Regions from separate parts of the Vibrio glycogenivorans genome, predicted to be linked through region 1. Evidence: predicted binding sites of a transcription regulator. Region 1 holds the regulator's gene; each other region holds the start of a gene.

What was found. The regulator PurR, encoded in region 1, represses purine synthesis genes. The targets are predictions, from matches to a motif close to TNANGNAAACGTTTNCNTNA.
Region 2: a site for PurR is predicted at 2,309-2,328, ahead of glyA (serine hydroxymethyltransferase). Genes of this name have one in related genera too.
Region 3: a site for PurR is predicted at 1,970-1,989, ahead of guaB (IMP dehydrogenase). Genes of this name have one in related genera too.
Region 4: a site for PurR is predicted at 3,259-3,278, ahead of ACSTTG_RS02835 (NCS2 family permease). Genes of this name have one in related genera too.

What each region holds. Positions count from the first base shown of each region.
Region 1 is NZ_JBPVIS010000004.1:179,513-184,457, reverse strand. Features, by position in the region: gene ACSTTG_RS11560 (glycoside hydrolase family 3 C-terminal domain-containing protein) at 1-343, opposite strand, end outside; gene ACSTTG_RS11555 (TfoX/Sxy family DNA transformation protein) at 635-1,225, opposite strand; cyclic di-GMP riboswitch class I at 1,337-1,448, opposite strand; gene purR (HTH-type transcriptional repressor PurR) at 1,587-2,600, opposite strand; gene torD (molecular chaperone TorD) at 2,786-3,439, opposite strand; gene ACSTTG_RS11540 (alpha-L-glutamate ligase-like protein) at 3,618-4,583, opposite strand; gene ACSTTG_RS11535 (inactive transglutaminase family protein) at 4,587-4,945, opposite strand, start outside.
Region 2 is NZ_JBPVIS010000009.1:68,453-73,397, forward strand. Features, by position in the region: gene ACSTTG_RS17250 (LysR family transcriptional regulator) at 1-524, shown strand, start outside; gene ACSTTG_RS17255 (hypothetical protein) at 619-951, shown strand; gene glyA (serine hydroxymethyltransferase) at 1,002-2,252, opposite strand; gene ACSTTG_RS17265 (YitT family protein) at 2,688-3,287, shown strand; gene ACSTTG_RS17270 (ArsR/SmtB family transcription factor) at 3,465-3,779, shown strand; gene ACSTTG_RS17275 (methyl-accepting chemotaxis protein) at 3,839-4,945, opposite strand, start outside.
Region 3 is NZ_JBPVIS010000009.1:226,173-231,117, forward strand. Features, by position in the region: gene guaA (glutamine-hydrolyzing GMP synthase) at 1-258, opposite strand, end outside; gene guaB (IMP dehydrogenase) at 392-1,855, opposite strand; gene xseA (exodeoxyribonuclease VII large subunit) at 2,028-3,407, shown strand; gene ACSTTG_RS17970 (zinc ribbon domain-containing protein) at 3,558-3,779, opposite strand; gene ACSTTG_RS17975 (alanyl-tRNA editing protein) at 4,018-4,902, opposite strand.
Region 4 is NZ_JBPVIS010000001.1:605,389-610,333, reverse strand. Features, by position in the region: gene ACSTTG_RS02845 (DUF2884 family protein) at 1-476, shown strand, start outside; gene ACSTTG_RS02840 (aminoacyl-histidine dipeptidase) at 653-2,125, opposite strand; gene vcdP (small protein VcdP) at 2,560-2,646, shown strand; gene ACSTTG_RS02835 (NCS2 family permease) at 3,298-4,587, shown strand; gene gpt (xanthine phosphoribosyltransferase) at 4,615-4,945, shown strand, end outside.

The DNA of each region.
Region 1 (4,945 bases):
TTGCCTCAGTAGAAATAGCGCTGGCAACCTCTTTGGCCAGTTCGGCATCAAAGGTAGCGGCAAGACCAATAGCTTGAGGGAAGATCGTGGCTTTACCATTACGCGCCACGCCATGCAGGGCTTCATTCCACCAGTTGTAAGACGGAACCTCAAGGCGAGGAATGGCCGGTGCGTCATTGAGCAGTTGGCTGACTTTTTCTTCCAATGTCATCTGTGACACAAGGATTTCAGCACGTTTTTCGATTGGCAATGTGTGATCTTGAAACGAGAGGTCAATCTCTTGAGCAGAGACACACGCGGCTCCCATCCCAACAAGGGCAATTGATTTTTGTAACTTCTTCATTAATTGGTTCCTACGACAAGTAAGTAATGGTTAACCTTAGTGATGCTTTGGTTAACAAAATACCATTAATTCATCGAGGTATATTTGTTTTTTTTCACAATTGAATTGCTATAAATAATTATTGTGAGTTCGGTCGCGAAGTGGGAGCTGGTGGGTAAGTAGAAACTGCTCTGTTAGCATTCAAGCTAATGAAAGTTATCCATAATTTGAAGTTAGATATACCCACAGATCAAAAAAGCCAGCGAGTCGCTGGCTTGAATCTAAGTAATGAATAGCTAGTTTTCTAAAGGTTTAGCAAAGCTGGTTAGCTAGGGCATCACGTTGTTGCTGTGGGATCACTGACCAGTGCGTGCCTCTAAGTGCTCCCTCTAGAGAGTAGAGCAGTTCAAGGTTAACTGGTACGGTGTGGGTTTCCTGAATCGCGCGATAAGCGTTAACAGAGCCTGCTTGTTCGAGCTCAGAAACACTGCCGATCCCCGCTTTTTTCAGCATTCTTTCCGTTGCAAGGCGCAGATTAGGTAAATCTTTAAGACGCTGCGGCTTGGCGGTTTCTTGCTTAATTTTGTCCTTTTTCGCGGCATCGAGTGCCACGGTTGCCATCTCAAGTAGACGCTGGGGATTTTCTAGGCAATCTTCGGCGAGTTGAAAATACTTGGTAACAACAGGAAAGCCTTTCTTCTCATAAACATAAGGTTCAAGGCCCTTGGCGGTAATTTCTGCATCAAGTTGACTACATTTGCGAATGTGCAAACGATTGCGCACGATAAGTGCAAACATTGCGTCATCGACAAAAACGCCAAATCCGCCAAACATTGAACGTGACTTTACGCTGCCTAACTGCTCAAACAAGCGCATTGAGTCTTTTAAAATTGGTCTATCCATGGTTTTGTAAATCTCGGTAATGAAACAACAGCCACCTAAATTCAGGCCCGAGAATTTAGCGAAACCGACCCTACACCTACTAATAACAGCTAAATGCAGTGTCCTTTCACCATCGGCAACCCCGCTACCTTTCTTCAACTACGAGAGTTTTCACTCAAGTAATTGAAGGGTAAGGCCGGAGGCTTTGCGTCCCACCCTTTCAGATGGTTTGCCCTGTGCGTGGCATAGACAAAATCATAATAAAAAGCTGGATAGGTATCACATATCCAACAACCATAATGTGACGCCGATTCCAAAAAAGACTAGCCAACTTCTGTCAATTGCACACTAAATGCAGGAATATCTAACTTTGGTACACAAATTAACCTAAATGACTGATATCTTTAACAGTTAGACGTTCCACGATTTCAGGGTGCATCTCAAAAACTCGCTTATCATGTTCCTTGTTTTTGATTCGCTCGAGGAGGATCTCGAAGGCATTCTTACCCACGCGTCGTTTTGGTTGGTGTACGGTGGTCAGTGGCGGAGAGAAGTACTCGGCCAGCTCGATATTGTCATAACCGATCACCGACATATCTTCGGGAATACGAATACCGTTTTCTTGCAAGCGACTCATAAGGCCGAGTGCCATGGTGTCATTAAAACAGAATACCGCGGTCGGCTTTTCATCCATTGCAGCGATCTTGTCCGCAGCAAGGACGGCAGTATCACACTCAAAATTGCCCTCAAGGATCCAATCCTCAACCACATTGAGGTTCGCCTCATCCATCGCGCGACGGAAGCCGCTAATACGCTCCATACACGCCGCCTTTTCAAAGTGGCCGCTAAGGCAAGCAATCTTTTGATGGCCCTTGTCGATAAGGAATTTGGTTGCGAGGTAACCGCCTTCTTCTGAGTTATCGATGATTTTGTCAGCTTGTGAGGTCTCAGGGCCCCAGTCCATGATCACTTTTGGAATGTTAGGGTGGCTGTCGAGCATCTCGTTGAGCTCTTCAGTCAGATCAGAGCACATCACCAGGATACCATCGACACGTTTCTCAGCCAGCATGCGAATATAGTCGCGCTGTTTCTCGTAGATGCCACCCGTGTTGCACAAAATTAGCGTGTAGCCCTGACGGTAACAATAGCTCTCAACACCATCGATGACCTCAGAGAAAAATAGGTTAGTGGACTGAGTGACGAGCATGCCGATGGTGCGGGTTGAGTTACACTTCAAACTACGCGCTACCGCACTAGGAGCATAGTTAAGCTCCTTAACTGCTTGGTTTACTTTTTCTTGGGTAGCTTCAGCAACGAATCGAGTCTTATTGATAACGTGCGATACCGTTGTGGTAGAGACACCTGCAAGACGTGCGACATCTTTAATAGTGGCCATTGGTGTGTTCCTTAATTGTACTTATGGTTACCGCACAGATCTCAAGCGTTCGAACGTATCATGGTGAGGGAAATGCGGTATTCGCTAAGGGGTAAATAAAAAAACCGCTTTCACGAAAGCGGCTAAAAATATCCGAACATTTTAGACTGCTATCGTTTACGGTGCAAACTTAATCGCCAGCTGGACTAACTTTCCTCACCCAATAAATATAGGCAGTCCAGCTCGAGAAAGGCGACCAGTAACTCACTCACTGCGGCATAGAACCCAAACTCGTCACGTTTTTTGCATAAAGTACGAAATTGGGGTACCCAAGTGAGCAGATGCTGGCGGATAAACTGCTCCTGCTCGGCAAAAGCCTGCTCGAGGTGGCGCTCTTGCTCAAGTTCGTTCGAGCGAATGATAAGATTGCCAAGAAAATCGAGCTCAACACCGAGATGATCTGGGGGCTCGTTTAGGCCGTGGGAAACTTGGATGTTGTGCTCAGCGAGGATTTGCTTCATCTCAAGAGCGGGCTGACCATTGAGCATATGTTCAGGATCTAGATATACCGAGGCATAAGGTAGCGCCCCTTCTTTATCAGATTTAAGGAACAAGTCACAAAAATCTGCAGCGAGTTCCAATTTAGCGTCTTCTCGGTCTTGTAGGCGATTGAGTGTATCAATAAAGTTCGCCACGGGTTGCTTTAACTGTAGGTTCTCTCCCAAGCCACTTAGAAATGCGCGAATTTCTGGGCTTTGATACTGGGCAAGATCTTTGTCGTCCAACTCTCGACTGAACAGGCTTGAGAGCCACCAGTAGATCTCCGCTCGCTTATCATTAAACGCTTTCACTTCTTCAATCACGATCAACCCCACATCTCGTTCACTATGTTGATAAGTATAACTAATTTCTAAATAGTGGCATGGAGCAATAATGAGAGTAATAGACCAGCATTTCTAAGAGGCCTGACGTAATCGATTGTTAGTATAAATAAAAATGCCGCCCGATGAGAGGGCGGCATTTTTGCTGTTTACTGACTTACTTGTTGAAGACACCAAACTGCTTAGCAGCGTAGGCGACCCGCTCTTTGGGTTTCGGGTATTCCGCGGGGAGCTCAAGATTCTCAATATGCTGCAATCGCGGCAACAATCCACTGCCGTTGGCAATCTGTATTGCTAATCCCGGGCGAGCATTGAGCTCCAGTACCATTGGTCCTTCTTCTTTATCCAGAACCATATCAGTGCCCATATAACCAAGCCCAGTCATCTCCCAGGCACTCGCAGCAAGTTCAAGCAGACGCTCCCAGTGTGGGACTTGCAGTTGACTGAGCTCTTGACCAGTGTCTGGGTGGTGCTCAACCGGTTGGTCAAACTGTACTGCGCGGACAGCGCGCCCTGTGGCGATATCAATGCCTATCCCGACGGCGCCTTGGTGCAAGTTTGCTTTGCCATCTGAAGCGGTGGTTGAACAGCGCATCATGGCCATGACAGGGTAACCTTTGAACACGATGATCCGTACATCAGGCACACCCTCAACGCTGTAGCCATCAAAGCAGTCATCGAACTTAATCAAGTTCTCCACCACGGCCACGTCGTTTTTACCACCGAGCGAGAACAGGCCAGCAAGCGTGTTACTGATATGGCGCTCAACATCCTCTTCATTGATGGTAGAGCCAGAGGGCTTGGTGTAGACGCCATCCTGGTGAGAAATAACCACTAGGATGCCCTTACCACCACTACCTTGAGCAGGTTTGATCACAAAGCCCGGCCACTCCTTGACCATGTTGTGGATTCGCTTTACATCCGCCTGGGTAGAGATGGTGCCAATCAGTTTTGGCACGGTACACCCAGCAGCTTCAGCAATGATCTTGGTCTTAAGCTTATCATCCACCAAAGGGTATTTAGAGCGATCGTTATAGCGGCCAATGTAACTGTGGTTACGTTGGTTCATGCCCATGATCCCTTTGGCGCGCAGTTTACCGGGTGAGGTTAAACGTGAAAACATCGTTTAGTCCTCCGTTAGCGGTTTGAAGCGACGCAGCTCAGTTAGACGATAGCCAGTGTAAGTACCAAGGAGCAAGATTCCGCCAAGTACAACAAACTGCAGACCGATAAAGTTAAACGTTAGGTGCTGGACATAGCTGTTGGTCATCGCCAAGTACACAAGCACAGCGGTCAATAGTGAGCCACCACCTTGGAGCATAACCTCTTTAGCGCCTTCCTCTTCCCACAGGATTGACATACGCTCAATCGTCCATGACAGGATGATCATTGGGAAGAAGGTGATTGATAAGCCCTCAGTTAGGCCGATACGGAAGGCGACAACGGTAAACACTGAGATAATCATGATTACCGTGATGATCACTG
Region 2 (4,945 bases), on a different contig from region 1:
CCAAGCTCAAGCTCACTGTAGTCAATGCCGGAACCCGCTCTATTGCCCAAATGCTGCACGATGGCGTGCTGGACATAGGCGTGATCAATCACTCAACTCAGGCCAAAAACCTACAAACTGACCACCTCCTAACCTCAAATATGGTGGCTGCGGTGGGAAAGAATCACCCTCTCGCGACACGCAGCTCGATTTCCTTTGCTGAGTTCTTTGAGCACGAATTGGTCTTATTTGAGTCTGGTTATTTTCACCGTGATTTTATCGAGGCCAAAGCGCGCCAATATAACAGGCCAATGCAGTTCTCTTTTGAGACTAACCTGCTCACCATGATTTTAAGCATTGTCAAAAATGAGTTTGCTATCACTGCGCTGCTCGAAATGGTCACCGATTGTGAGAAGGATATCGTCGCGATCCCGTTTGACGAAAAAGTTGAACTCAATCTCGCCCTCGCCTGGCGTGAGCAGGGCTACCTGTCGATTGCTCACCGCACCTTTGTCGAGTTTGTTAAACAGCAAACCCGCTCATAAGCAATACACTTAGCCCTTAACTCTGAATTCAACTTGTGTCATAGGTCAGCACTATCTACGCTGATGATAGGGAAATCACATCTAAGGGACTGAGATGACGGGATATAAGCTCTACTTCGCGGCCTGCGCCTTTGCACTTTTGAGTCAAGGATGCACCACCAACACCAAACAAGATAACTATCGAGAAGCCTCGTTTGAGCTATGCAACACCGAGGTGGACCTCTACTCGGTCAGCGATGACGGCCGGGTACGTATTATTTGCTCAGATAGCTCCAAGTTTGCCCTCAACAATGAAGACACCTTAGAGACGATGCGTGATATCAATATCGATTATTGCCATGGTGAGGGATTGGGGCAGTTTAGTGAGAGCCGGATCTATTACTCTTTTCGCTGCAAATCAGGCACTCTGTTGAGTATTCCCAAATAGAAAAAGGAGCTCAGAGAGCTCCTTTTTGTCTTGTTCAGCACCTTGATTGATTAAGCGTAAACAGGCAGACGCTTACAGATCTCAAGCACTTTTGCTTTGGTGGTTTCAATCACGTCTTGGTTGTTAACGTCATCAAGCACGTCACACATCCAGTTCGCAAGCTCTGTCGCATCCGCTTCAGTAAAGCCACGACGGGTAATCGCAGGAGAGCCAATACGGATACCAGAAGTTACAAACGGGCTGCGTGGGTCGTTTGGTACAGAGTTCTTGTTCACCGTGATGTTCGCTGCACCCAGCGCTGCGTCAGCTTCTTTACCTGTGATGTCTTTGTCGATCAGGTCAACCAAGAACAGGTGGTTTTCAGTGCCGTTAGAGACAATCTTGTAGCCACGCTCTTGGAACTGCGCCACCATTGCCTTGGCATTTTTCACCACGCGAGCTTGGTAAGCTTTGAACTCTGGCTCCATCGCTTCTTTAAATGCAACCGCTTTACCCGCGATAACGTGCATCAATGGACCACCCTGGCCGCCAGGGAAAACAGCAGAGTTAAGTTTTTTGTACATGTCTTCGCCTGCATTTGACAGGATCAGACCACCACGAGGACCGGCTAGCGTTTTGTGCGTGGTCGTGGTGACAACGTGGGCGTGTGGTACTGGCGTTGGGTATTCACCCGCGGCAATTAGGCCCGCAACGTGCGCCATATCTACGAACAGGTAAGCGTCAACTTTGTCGGCAATCTCACGCATGCGCGCCCAGTCAACGATCTGTGAGTAAGCAGAAAAGCCACCGATGATCATTTTTGGCTTGTGCTCTAGCGCCAATTGCTCCATCTCATCGTAGTTGATTTGACCCGCTTCGTCGATACCGTAAGGGATAACGTTGTAGTGCTTGCCCGAGAAGTTAACTGGTGAGCCGTGAGTTAGGTGGCCACCGTGCGCTAGGCTCATACCCAGTACAGTATCACCTGGATTCAGTAGCGCCATGTACACTGCGCTGTTGGCTTGAGAGCCAGAGTGTGGCTGAACGTTGGCGTACTCACAGCCAAATAGCTGACAGGCACGATCAATCGCTAGAGCTTCCGCTTTATCCACGTACTCACAACCGCCGTAGTAGCGCTTGCCTGGGTAACCTTCAGCGTATTTGTTAGTTAGCTGAGAACCTTGTGCTTCCATTACACGTGGGCTGGTGTAGTTCTCAGAAGCGATTAGCTCGATGTGCTCTTCTTGACGAAGAGTTTCTTCCTGGATAGCTGCGAATAGCTCCGCATCGTAATCTGCGATATTCATATCACGCTTTAACATCTGTATCTCCTGACTCAGATTTAAACTGAAAGTTGCAAAAAAACTGCTTAACGACCTTACGCAAACGTTTTCGTCATCAAGTTGGCGCCCATATTACATAACTTGATCTGGATCATAAAGGCTAAACTGCACCAAATATGGCTCGGTTTATCTGGTCCAATCTCAGACCAAAACTTGGTCACTTGTTACTGCTGTTAGGCTCTGGCTCTATAGTACGGATTTGCACTTATAAAATCGACGATGATTTGTAACTTTCTCACCACTTGGCAGGTTGCAAACCGCATTTGATTGCCGTCAACAATACAGGTTTACACTTTGTACAGCCAGCCATACATCTCGGTTCAACAATTTGTTCTGTTTGCTAGGTTTATCTAGCGTATTTCACTACCATTCGCGCTCAAAATATTCATAAAACACAGGTTTGCTGAGTCAACAATGGAAAAGCACACAAACAAAGAAGATTGGATTGCAATGGTTACTGGGACGTTTTTGGTCGCCCAAGGAGTCTTCTTCCTACAAAATGCTCAATTGCTCACCGGAGGCACAACCGGTTTGGCGCTGTTGCTTTCTCAATTGATGCCGCTGTCTTTTGGTGTGCTGTACTTTAGCTGTAACGTACCTTTTTACCTGATGGCCTGGCAGCGTTTTGGCCGTCGCTTTGCAATCAATAGCGCGATCTCTGGCGGCCTCGTCTCGATTTTCGCTGACCATTTGCACCTTGTGATCGCCATTGACCAAATTAATCAAGTCTACTGTGCCATCGCAGGTGGCCTGCTGATGGGGCTGGGCATGCTTATTCTGTTTCGTCACCGTTCAAGCCTAGGTGGATTCAATGTCTTCTGTCTCTACGTTCAAGACCGTTTCGGTATCTCCGTTGGTAAAACTCAAATGGCGATTGACACAACGATTTTGATTGCCTCAAGTTGGTTTGTCGCGCCTTCGGTTATCCTGCTTTCAGTGCTTGGCGCAGTGATGCTTAACGTGGTTTTGGCGATGAATCACAAGCCAACTCGCTATACGGTAAGCTACTCATAAACCCGCTATATGCTAGCTCAAGCCTGTCGACTAGAGGCTTGAGTCAAGCGTCAGTGAATGAAGATATCGGCAAACTCCACCTAACAACATCATATCTAGTGACAATTAACGGCGACGTGTTGGCGAAATATTGGTTATAATTCGACAAGTATCGAATTTTAATAGTTAGGCAAGACAATGGAGTTAGAATCCGTAGCAAAGGCGCTCAAAGAGCTCGGCCATCCGACACGCTTGAGCATCTATAAGCTGGTAGTGCGCGCAGGTCATCAGGGTGTTTCAGTTGGTGGGCTGCAGCAAAAACTCGCTATTCCTGGCTCCACCCTGTCACACCATATTTCTACCCTTAGCTCTGCCGGTCTTCTAACCCAGCGACGCGAGGGCAGAACCCTCTATTGCCTAGCGGAGTATCAGCGCCTTGATGCGGTGATCGGTTTTTTGCGCGATGAGTGCTGTATTGATGGGCAAGACTGTGAACAGTCCACTAGTGACTGATAAGAAAAAAAAACGAGCAATGACTGCTCGTTTTTTCCTTCATCCCAATTGAGAGCCGATTACAGCTCGTATTTGTGCAGCATAGCTTGCTGATGACCAGCAATCTCCGCGACTTGCTCGGCACTCTCCACCAGCGACGCCAGTTGTAGCGTGGAGTTGTCGCTTTGATCATTGACATGAACGATTGAGCGACTGACATCAGCCGTCGCGCGCTGCTGCTCTTCCGTGGCGGCCGACACATGCTCAACCCGCAGGCGAATTTGGTTAATCGAGGCTTCAATGTCCTCAAAGGAACTCTTCACTCGCTGGCTCGACTCAAGGGCAAAATTCATCTCCTCGCGTGATTCAGCCACAGAAGCGCGAGAGCTGTGGGCCGCCTCCATGAGCTCTGACATCATCAGGCGGATATTGCCCGTTTGCGCCGTGGTGTCACTTGCGAGCTTACGCACCTCGTCTGCAACAACTGCAAAGCCCCGCCCCATCTCACCAGCGCGTGCCGCCTCAATCGCGGCATTAAGCGCCAGCAAGTTAGTATTATCAGCAATACCACTGATCATATCGACCATCTCGCTGATCTGCCCAACCTTGGAGTCTAGCTGATTCATTGAGTGTTCATTGCGGCTCAGGGTCTGCTCAAGCTGATGCAAACGAGTTCGGTTGTCGTCCATCGCTGTAAGACCCACCACGGCAAACTCTTCGGCCTCACGGGCGTTATTAAACGACTCCGTGGTCATGGTGGCAATCTCTCTGATTGAGGCCTCAAGCTCTGTGACTGTGGTGACCATACTCTCAAGCGCGCTGCTCTGCGCTGACAGGCTCCCACGCGTCTGCTCAGCCGCACCGTGGCTGATCTCGGCTGTTTGATAGAGACTTTCACAATTGCGCGTCACCATCTCAATCGAGGATTGGGTAGTACTGACAACTTGATTCAATTTATTTGCAATGTCACGCATCTCCGTTGGTCCCTCAACAGCGATTTGGGTGCTCAGGTCATGTTCAGTTAACTTATTGAGCTGCTTGGTAATCGTTGTCAATGAACGGTTAGTCCAGCGACGAAGGATGAAAAACAACGTCATTACAATCACGACCAGCGCAAGCGAAGAGGCGATCAAGATTAGGATATTGCGCTGAATGGTGGAGTTGACGACCTGCTGACCAGAGTCAAT
Region 3 (4,945 bases), on a different contig from region 1:
GCAGATACCCAGTACAGGAACACCTGAATCAAACACGTATTGTGGTGCGCGTGGCGAGTTTTCTTCGGTTACGCTTTCAGGGCCACCAGAGAGGATGATACCGTCTGGGTTGAATTCACGAATATCCGCTTCTTCTACATCCCAGCTCCATAGTTCACAGTAAACACCGATTTCGCGAACGCGGCGTGCTACGAGCTGAGTGTATTGCGATCCGAAGTCTAGGATAAGGATACGCTGGTCATGAATATTTTTCGTCATATTGGGCAGTCTTTTTAAGCTGGGTTAAGAAAACGAGGCGAGTTTACTCGCCCCGCTTAAATGCTTCAAGGAAAAAAGCAAACGTTTTCGTCGCGGGACTCTTTATTCAGAGCCCCTCATTTCTGCGAAGAAATTAACCGCGACGGTAGTTTGGCGCTTCCTTAGTGATTTGAACGTCATGCACGTGCGATTCCGCCATGCCTGCACCCGAGATGCGCACGAATTCAGCTTTAGTACGCATATCTTCGATAGTGGCAGAGCCGGTTAGACCCATGCTTGAACGCAGACCACCCATTTGCTGGTGAACGATCTCTTTTAGGCGACCTTTGTACGCGATACGACCCTCGATACCTTCTGGTACCAATTTGTCTGCCGCGTTATCAGTCTGGAAGTAACGGTCTGAAGAGCCTTGAGACATTGCGCCAAGTGAGCCCATACCGCGGTAAGCTTTGTATGAACGACCGTTGTAAAGGATGACCTCACCCGGTGCTTCTTCAGTACCCGCGAACATTGAGCCCACCATCACACACGATGCACCAGCAACGATCGCTTTACAGATATCACCAGAGAAGCGGATACCACCGTCAGCAATCACTGGGATGCCTTGCTTGTTCGCTACTTCAACCGCGTCAGCAATCGCTGTCACCTGAGGAACACCGACACCCGTTACGATACGAGTGGTACAGATTGAACCTGGGCCGATACCCACTTTCACTGCGCTAACGCCTGCGTCGATCAGTGCCTGAGCACCTGCGCCAGTCGCTACGTTACCGCCGATGATATCAAGATCTGGGTACGCTGCGCGAGTTTCGCGGATACGGTTTAGAACACCCTCAGAGTGGCCGTGTGAAGAGTCGATTAGAAGAACATCGATGCCCGCTTCAACAAGAGCTGCAACGCGCTCTTCGTTACCAGCGCCTGCGCCAACCGCAGCACCAACACGCAAGCGACCTTGTGCGTCTTTACATGCGTTTGGCTTACGCTCTGCTTTGTGGAAATCTTTTGCCGTGATCATACCGGTTAGTTGGAACTCTTCGTTCACAACAAGTACTTTCTCAACGCGTGCTTCGTGCATCTTCTCTTGCACTTCTTCACGAGTTGCACCTTCTTTAACTGAAGCTAGGTTCTCTTTTGCCGTCATTACTGACTCAACAGATTTAGACAGGTCAGTTACAAAGCGTACGTCACGACCAGTGATGATACCCACTAGTTCATTGTTTTCAGTAACAACCGGGAAACCAGCAAAGCCGTGCTTCTCCGTCAGAGCCACAACATCGGCAATCGTTGCATGTGGGTTTACTGTTACAGGGTCTGTTACTACACCAGCTTCAAATTTCTTAACCGTGCGAACTTCAGCAGCTTGCTGCTCAATAGACATGTTCTTATGGATAAAGCCAATGCCGCCTTCCTGCGCCAGAGCGATAGCCAGACGGGCTTCGGTCACGGTGTCCATCGACGCAGAGATCATTGGGATGTTTAGAGTAATATTCTTCGTCAGCTGAGTGCGAAGATCAGCTGTATTTGGGAGAACGGTGGAGTGTGCTGGCACCAGTAGTACGTCGTCGAATGTCAGCGCTTCTTTGGCAATTCTTAGCATTTGCAATATCTCACAATTAGGATAGGTAAAAATAGAGAAACCCAAACTCATCGTTTCGCATAATGAGTGCAGTTAGCTGCGTTTGGATTAGATATTGCGGAGGGATTATACGGTCAACGCAAACGGTTGGCTACACATTTTTCTATTTTTTATTTGCATTTTACCCCTTGCTATGTATTATATTGCCGCTAACTTCCATACTCACGTCCTGAGAATCGCTGTGTCTGCTGCGACTAATCCCAATATCTTCACTGTTTCACGGCTCAATGCCGAAGTGCGCCTCCTTCTCGAAAATGAGATGGGTATTGTTTGGCTGCTCGGTGAGATCTCCAACTTTTCTGCCCCGGTATCAGGTCACTGGTACTTCACGCTCAAAGATGCTCGCGCTCAGGTTAAGTGCGCCATGTTTCGTGGTAATAATCGCCGCGTCAGCTTTAAGCCACAGTCTGGGCAGCAGGTATTAGTCAAAGCGCGCCTATCGCTGTATGAACCACGCGGCGACTATCAACTGATTATTGAGAGTATGCAGCCTGAAGGTGATGGCCGACTGCAGCAGCAGTTCGAAGAGCTCAAAATGCGCCTTGCAGGCGAGGGTTTGTTCGCCCAGACCAATAAGCGGCCTCTTCCTGAGCACCCTAAACGGGTTGGGATCATCACCTCGCAAACCGGTGCCGCGCTGTTTGATATCCTTGATGTACTCAAAAGGCGTGACCCGACCCTTCCAGTGGTGATTTACCCCACCATGGTTCAAGGAGGTGATGCCGCGATTAAGATCGCTCAAGCCATTGGCACCGCCAATGAGCGTAATGAGTGTGACGTACTGATCGTCGGGCGTGGGGGTGGCTCACTTGAGGATCTGTGGTGCTTTAATGAAGAGATCGTCGCCCGCACGATTGCGGCGAGCCAGATCCCGATCATTAGTGCTGTTGGGCACGAAATTGATGTAACTATCGCCGACTTTGTTGCCGATATGCGCGCACCTACCCCATCAGCCGCGGCCGAGTTAGTCAGTCGCGATAACAGCCATAAACGCCAAGGTGTACAGACACGCGTCAATCGTCTGTTCAATGCCGCACGCTTGTATTTCCAAGAGCAAAAGCAGCGCCGAGCCCAACTGCTGCACCGACTCGAGAAGCAGCACCCAAGCTATCAACTTGAACGCCAGTCGCAACAACTCGATGAGCTCGAGCGCCGCATGCAGCATGCTATGGCGCTGTATATGACTAAGCAACGCAGTGGTGTTGAACGTCAGCAGCAGAAAATCCTGTCTGCCTCGCCAGTTAACACCATTAATCAGCAGCAACATCAACTTAGTCGCACCCAGCATCGCTTGGTAGACGCCATAAAGCGTCAACTTCTGACCTCCCAACACCAAGTCGCACTCGCGGCTGAAAAACTCGATGCGGTCAGCCCCCTGGCCACACTCAAGCGCGGCTACTCGATCACCCAACTAGAATCTGGACAGGTCGTTACACAGGCTGAGCAAGTTAAATCGGGCGATGTGTTGGTGACGCGCTTGGCTGATGGTGACGTTACTTCTATTGCACGCTAAAAGCAGGTGCGAGGTTCGGGGACGGGCTTCGCCCTACGAGGTGCGAGGATTTTCTGCCACGCAGGGAATCCTTTAATCTTATCGGAGATATCACAGCACCAAAGACCCCTCGCTCCCCGTAGCGCAGCGTCCCCGCACCTCGCTCCTTTTTTAATCTTGTACGAATTCGATCCTGATTCGCGATTTAGACTTTAGCTCGTTACAGCTGTTGCAGAAATAGCTGGCGGCGCCGCAGGCTTGGAGCTTCTCTAGTTGGGCTTCGCAGTCTGGGCAGAAGGCGATCTTTTTAAAGCGCACTTCGCACTGATTACACACATAGCCACCATCCCAGTCCAGCTCTTGATGACAGTTTGGACAATTATTGCTGCTCATTACGACTCTCACTAAATAAGTTTGTTATAAATTGAACGATCTGATCCAAGCTTTTGCCAATGATCTTTATACGATCATCGGCGTTTTCCAATGTGATCAGCGATCTGCGGCAAAAAGAACATTTATATAACCACACACCGAAAGCATAAGTTACATATCCTGCATTTCAATTACAGACAGTTGAAAACACTGGTAATTGAATATAAATGCAAGAATAACCACATTTAATAAAAAGATCTTATTCTGAATCTGCACTAGTTACATTGGTGTGCATTTCAATGTTCTGCGCATCAATTTGACGCAGTTCTACGCTAATCGTCGCATACTCTTTTAGCGATTTCACGTGGGTTCCACCACATGGGATCACGGCAGGTGCTCGCTCACCAAGATCACAGTGCCAGTAACGTGAATGCGTCAGTGCCTCGCCTTGGCACTCCATTACCACATCTGCACCCGTGGCAAGCCAATCCACCAGCTGTTGATTCACCTGTAGGGCTATCTGATCAAGGTTGGCCAGCATATCGGCGCTATTTAGGCCACGTTTGCGTAGGGTCTTACCTAAGCGATACTGGTCAACACAACGATCCTCATTAACAAAGCTGGTTTCTTGTGCGTAGCTATTAAAATCGTAATGCCCATGCGGATCGAGGCGATCAGCCTGCTTACGCCAATAACCGCCCTCAACCAGGATCTTGTTAAGAGCAAGGTATGCCAAGTGACCTGCACTGTGTCCACGACTTAAGGCAAGCTGATAGCTTTGATCCACATTCAGCGATACGTCAGTATCTATGCTTAGCGCGACTTCTCCCTCAAGCACGTGTACGACAACAAACGCCCAGCCAAACTGGTCACGCTTTACTGGGATCGCGCGATCAACAAACAGCTCACCAGTGGCGAGATCCACTGCGCCAACGAGACAATCGACGACTTGGTGTGACTCACTTCCTAGCACAAGGTGACCCTTATCCGCGGGATGATCCGGCCAGATATGACTCACAGGATGAAAGGGAGTTTGCTCGGTGATAACAAAGGTTTTGTCAGCTTGGTGCTTAACCAGTAGCACCTTGCTCGTCAGTGACCAAATACCATGACAGAACTGTACTTGGGTTGGAGATACTTGCATCTTTACTCCTTAGGTTAAATGCAAAAAGCGCCATAGACCTCGG
Region 4 (4,945 bases), on a different contig from region 1:
ATGATGGGTTAGCCATGGCATTAGAGGTGGTGGATGAGGTAGCGCAGGCGCTCGATGATCCCGACGCCTTTGATAACCTTAAAAGCTCGATGAGTGAGTACTTTGCAGGCTTAGAGCAGCGCTATTACAGTGAGGGTGAGTATTCACTACCTAAGGTGGAGTACGATGATTTTATCGCTCAGTGGCAGGAAGAGTTGGATAAAGCCAAAGCCCTGTTTACCAGCGAGTTCTTCAGCGATGCGTTCACGGCAATGTCGGAGAAGATGCAGCTTGAGGGCGGGATCAACCTGACTCAGATGGCTGAAGAGATGGGTGAGTTGAAAGATAAGCTTGAGGCACGACTGAAGGCGCATCGTGAGCAGTTGCGTGAGGATCAGAAGGCTTTGTGTGAAGAGCTTGAGGGGCTGAAAGAGGATGAGGAAGCCTTGCACCTTAAGATCCCGCAGTTGGAGAATTATCGCGTGTTTACGATTTAGCAGTTTGCGGGATAGAGGCGAGAGTCTTTAAACGAGAAGCGAGAGTCGAGAATCGAGAGGCGAGGGGTTTTGAGCACTTTGATAGTATAGGTGTTTAAAACCGGGCTTTTTGGTTGGAAATCGAAGATCTGACAAGGCAGAGCGGGGGCTCTGCCTTGGTTAGCTTTGGGTGATGGTTAGGCTTTGGCTGGGATGGCGGCTAGGAGGGCGACCATTTGTTGCCAGAATAGGTCGACGGTGTCGATCTTGACCTTTTCATCTGGTGAGTGTGGGAACTTGATGGTTGGGCCGAAAGAGACCATGTCCATCTCTGGGTAAGGCTTCTTAAACAGGCCGCACTCAAGACCGGCGTGGATGACCATGATATTTGGTTTGTTGCCGTAGATGTCTTGGTACATGTCACGGAAGATGGCCATGATCTGTGAGTCTGCGTCTGGCTTCCAGCCAGGGTAGGCGCCGCCGAAGGTCATCGTCGCGCCTGCCAGCTCTGCCACTGAGTTAAGTGTCCCCTCAACCTGCTCGCGACCTGAGTCAATCAATGAGCGGATCAGGCACAAGACGGTGATCTTGTCACCTTCGGTAGTGATCACACCAACGTTGAGTGACGTCTCAACCACACCCTCAATCTCGTCGCTCATACGAACCACGCCATTTGGACAGGCGTTTAGCGCGGCAACGAAGCGGGCTTGGTCAGCAACAGACAGGACTTGTTGCGTGGTTTCTAGCGTTTCATTGAAGCTGACGATGTCGGTTTCAACGCGGCCAAGCTCTTGCGATAGCAGCGCGGTGTAAGCATCAAAGCGCTCAGCCAATGGCGCTTGGTTTTCAGCAGGCAGCGCAACAGTGATAAAGGCTTCGCGTGGAATCGCGTTGCGCAGGCTGCCGCCACGGAACTCAATCAGGCGCAGGTCTAGCTCACCAGCGTGCGCAGCAAGAAAGCGTGCGATCAGCTTGTTGGCATTGCCGCGACCGGTGTGGATATCACAGCCAGAGTGGCCGCCCTTCAGGCCTTTTAGTGTTAGCTGACGCGTTACAAAGCCAGCAGGTAGCGCTTCACGTTGAATATCAAAAGTCATCGCACCGTCGATACCGCCAGCGCAGCCCATGTACACCTCACCCTCTTGCTCGGAGTCGGTGTTGAGCAGGATATCGCCCTCAAGCCAACCTGACTCAAGGCCGAAAGCACCGGTCATGCCAGCTTCTTCGTCGATAGTCAGTAGTACCTCAATTGGACCATGAGCAATATTATCCGCGTCAAGCACTGCTAGGCAGGATGCCATACCGATACCGTTATCAGCACCCAGTGTGGTGCCATCAGCGGTTAGCCATTCACCATCGATGTACGGGCGAATAGGGTCGGTCTCGAAGTTGTGCTGAGTGTCTTCATTTTTCTGCGGCACCATATCGATGTGCGCTTGCAGAACCACGCCTTTACGATCTTCCATGCCCGGTGTCGCGGGCTTTTTAATGAATACATTGCCGGTTTGGTCGCGTTTGACCTCAAGGCCTTTACCCGTTGCCCACTCAACAATGTGCTGGGCTAGCGCCTCTTCGTGCTTAGACGGGTGAGGGATCGAGCAGATAGTCGCAAAGAAAGGCCAAATCGGGTTATTGGTCTGGGTTTGAATCTGAGTGAGGAAGTCTGTCACGGTGTGCTCCTTAAAAGACTGGATAGGGGAGTGTTAGCAACCTTGGTTTTTATTCACAGCGGTACGTTGATTTGGCAGCCACGAGCCATATGGACAGCTATGAGCTGAATTAATGGTTGAATACACTGAGCTTTACTTTGGGGTTAGCATATCACTCTAGCTGTAGCTGTCCAACTCTCGCATGCACTGCCAGAGCATTGGGCAGGCTGAAAAGTGTCACTTTGTGTAATTTACTTACATAAAACAAAATTATGGCGACTTATTAAGCAAATTTACACTTTTGCGCTGAGTTTTGATTGTAATAAATTTTCAAAATGATATATTTGATCCCGTTGCTTAGGCAGCGAAAAATGCTCACAGGACGAGCCCGATTTATCGCCTCCAAGGAACCAAGAAATCAGTTGCTTTAAACGATTGATTTATAGGTGATAGCGATGAAAGGTTTATCTTTTGCAATGTTTTGGAACAACAAGGGCGTTTATTCCGCTAACTTTGCATACCCAACAAGCTTTGGATTCTAAGCTTGTTACTCGAACATCTTGTTCACCCCCGATTTTTTTAGAAATTTATTACAACCTACGTTTAGGTTGAAAGATTCTACCGCCACTCGTTTTTTTACGAGTGGCGTTTTTTTTATCCCCCTTTGGGGGAGAGTCGAGAGGCGAGATCGCGTTGCTGCGAGAGGCGAGGGGGGCCTGCGCGCGCATTCCACCAATTGTACCTACCCAACCAGTTTTGAATTTCTACCGGTGAATTCAAATATCTTGCTCCTTCCCTTTAGGGCAGACGGGAAGCGAGATCGCGGCGCTGCGAGAGACGAGAAACTCACAGCGCGCTGATAACAACCTCGCTTCTCGCCTCTCGACTCTCGCTTCTGCTCTTAAGTTGGTATTTTTATCAATGTAATCCTTTGCATTTGCGTGCTAGAGGTTTGGATATTTTCCAATGGTATGTTTTTTGCGCATTGCTTGTTTATCGAATTATTAAAATAAATAGATGAATTTAATGGTAATTATTTGTCTTTATGACTTTTGTGCGCAAATGTTTTATTGATAAATATTAAGTTTTCTTTACTTAAAATTGTTTTGGCGGTGGAATTTGCAATTTGATGACTTTATAATTCGCACAATCGTTTACGCAACCGTTTACTTTTCCGATAAAGGATAAATAAAATGCTCGAAAAGCTATTTAAACTCAGTGAAAATGGCACCAATGTGCGCACCGAGGTTATTGCAGGTATCACGACCTTCTTGACCATGGCGTACATCATTTTTGTTAACCCAGCAATCCTGGCTGACGCGGGCATGGACCGTGGTGCAGTCTTCGTGGCGACCTGTTTGGCTGCGGCGATTGGCTGTTTCATCATGGGCTTTATTGCTAACTACCCAATCGCGCAAGCGCCGGGTATGGGGCTGAACGCCTTCTTTACCTATGCGGTTGTCCTAGGTATGGGCTACACCTGGCAGGTTGCTCTGGCTGCGGTGTTTGTCTCGGGTATCCTATTTATCCTTCTTAGTGTGTTTAAGGTGCGTGAGTGGATCATCAACTCGATCCCACTGTCGCTGCGCACGGGTATCTCTGCCGGTATCGGTCTATTTTTGGCGTTTATCGCGCTAAAAAATGCCGGTATTGTGGTTGATAACCCAGCGACTCTAGTTCAATTGGGTGATATCACCTCAGTTCAATCGGCGCTGGCTGCATTTGGCTTCTTCTTGACGATTGCATTGGTGCATCGCGGCTTTAAAGGTGCGGTAATGATCGCCATCCTAGCGGTGACGCTACTGGGTATTATCGTTGGTGACGTTTCGTGGGGCGGCATTATGTCCACGCCACCAAGCATCGCACCGACCTTCATGCAGCTTGATTTCTCTGCTGTGTTTGAAGTGGGTATGATCTCGGTTGTGTTTGCGTTCTTGTTCGTTGACCTGTTCGATACGGCGGGCACCCTGGTTGGCGTGACACAAAAAGCTAACCTAATGGACAAAGATGGCAAGATCCCACGCCTAAACCGCGCACTATTGGCTGACTCTACTGCAACGTCTATCGGTGCGGTACTGGGTACCTCAAGCACCACCTCTTACATCGAGAGTGCGTCTGGTGTGGCTGCGGGCGGCCGTACTGGTCTGACGGCTGTGGTTGTGGGTGTGTTGTTCCTGCTTGCACTATTCTTCTCGCCATTGGCTGGTATGATCCCAGCTTACGCAACTGCAGGCGCACTGTTCTACGTTGCGATTCTTATGATGTCAGGTCTTGTGAGCGTTGATTGGCGCGACCTGACTGAAGCAGCACCCGTTGTGGTGACTTGCTTGCTAATGCCACTAACTTTTTCCATTGCGGAAGGTATTACGCTAGGCTTTATTTCGTACGCTGTGATCAAGACCATGAGTGGCAAAGGCCGCGATGTGTCAATCAGCGTATGGGTTATGTCGGCAATCTTCGTTGTGAAATACATCGTTGGTTAACACCACAGTAAATATTAGGTTTGAATAATGAGTAATAAATTCATCATCACTTGGGACAACATGCAGAACTACTGTCGTCAACTGGCTGAAAAGCAGATGCCAGCTGAGCAGTGGAAAGGCATTATCGGCGTAAGCCGCGGTGGTCTAGTTCCGGCTGCGATCCTAGCGCGTGAGCTGGGCATTCGTTACGTAGATACAGTGTGTATCTCAAGCTACGATCACGACCATCAGCGTGACATGAGCGTACTAAAAGCGCCTGAGCACGACGGTGAAGGTTTCCTAATCGTTGATGATTTGGTCGACAGTGGTGACACCGCGCGCAAGATCCGCGAGATGTACCCGAAAGCGAAACTCATTA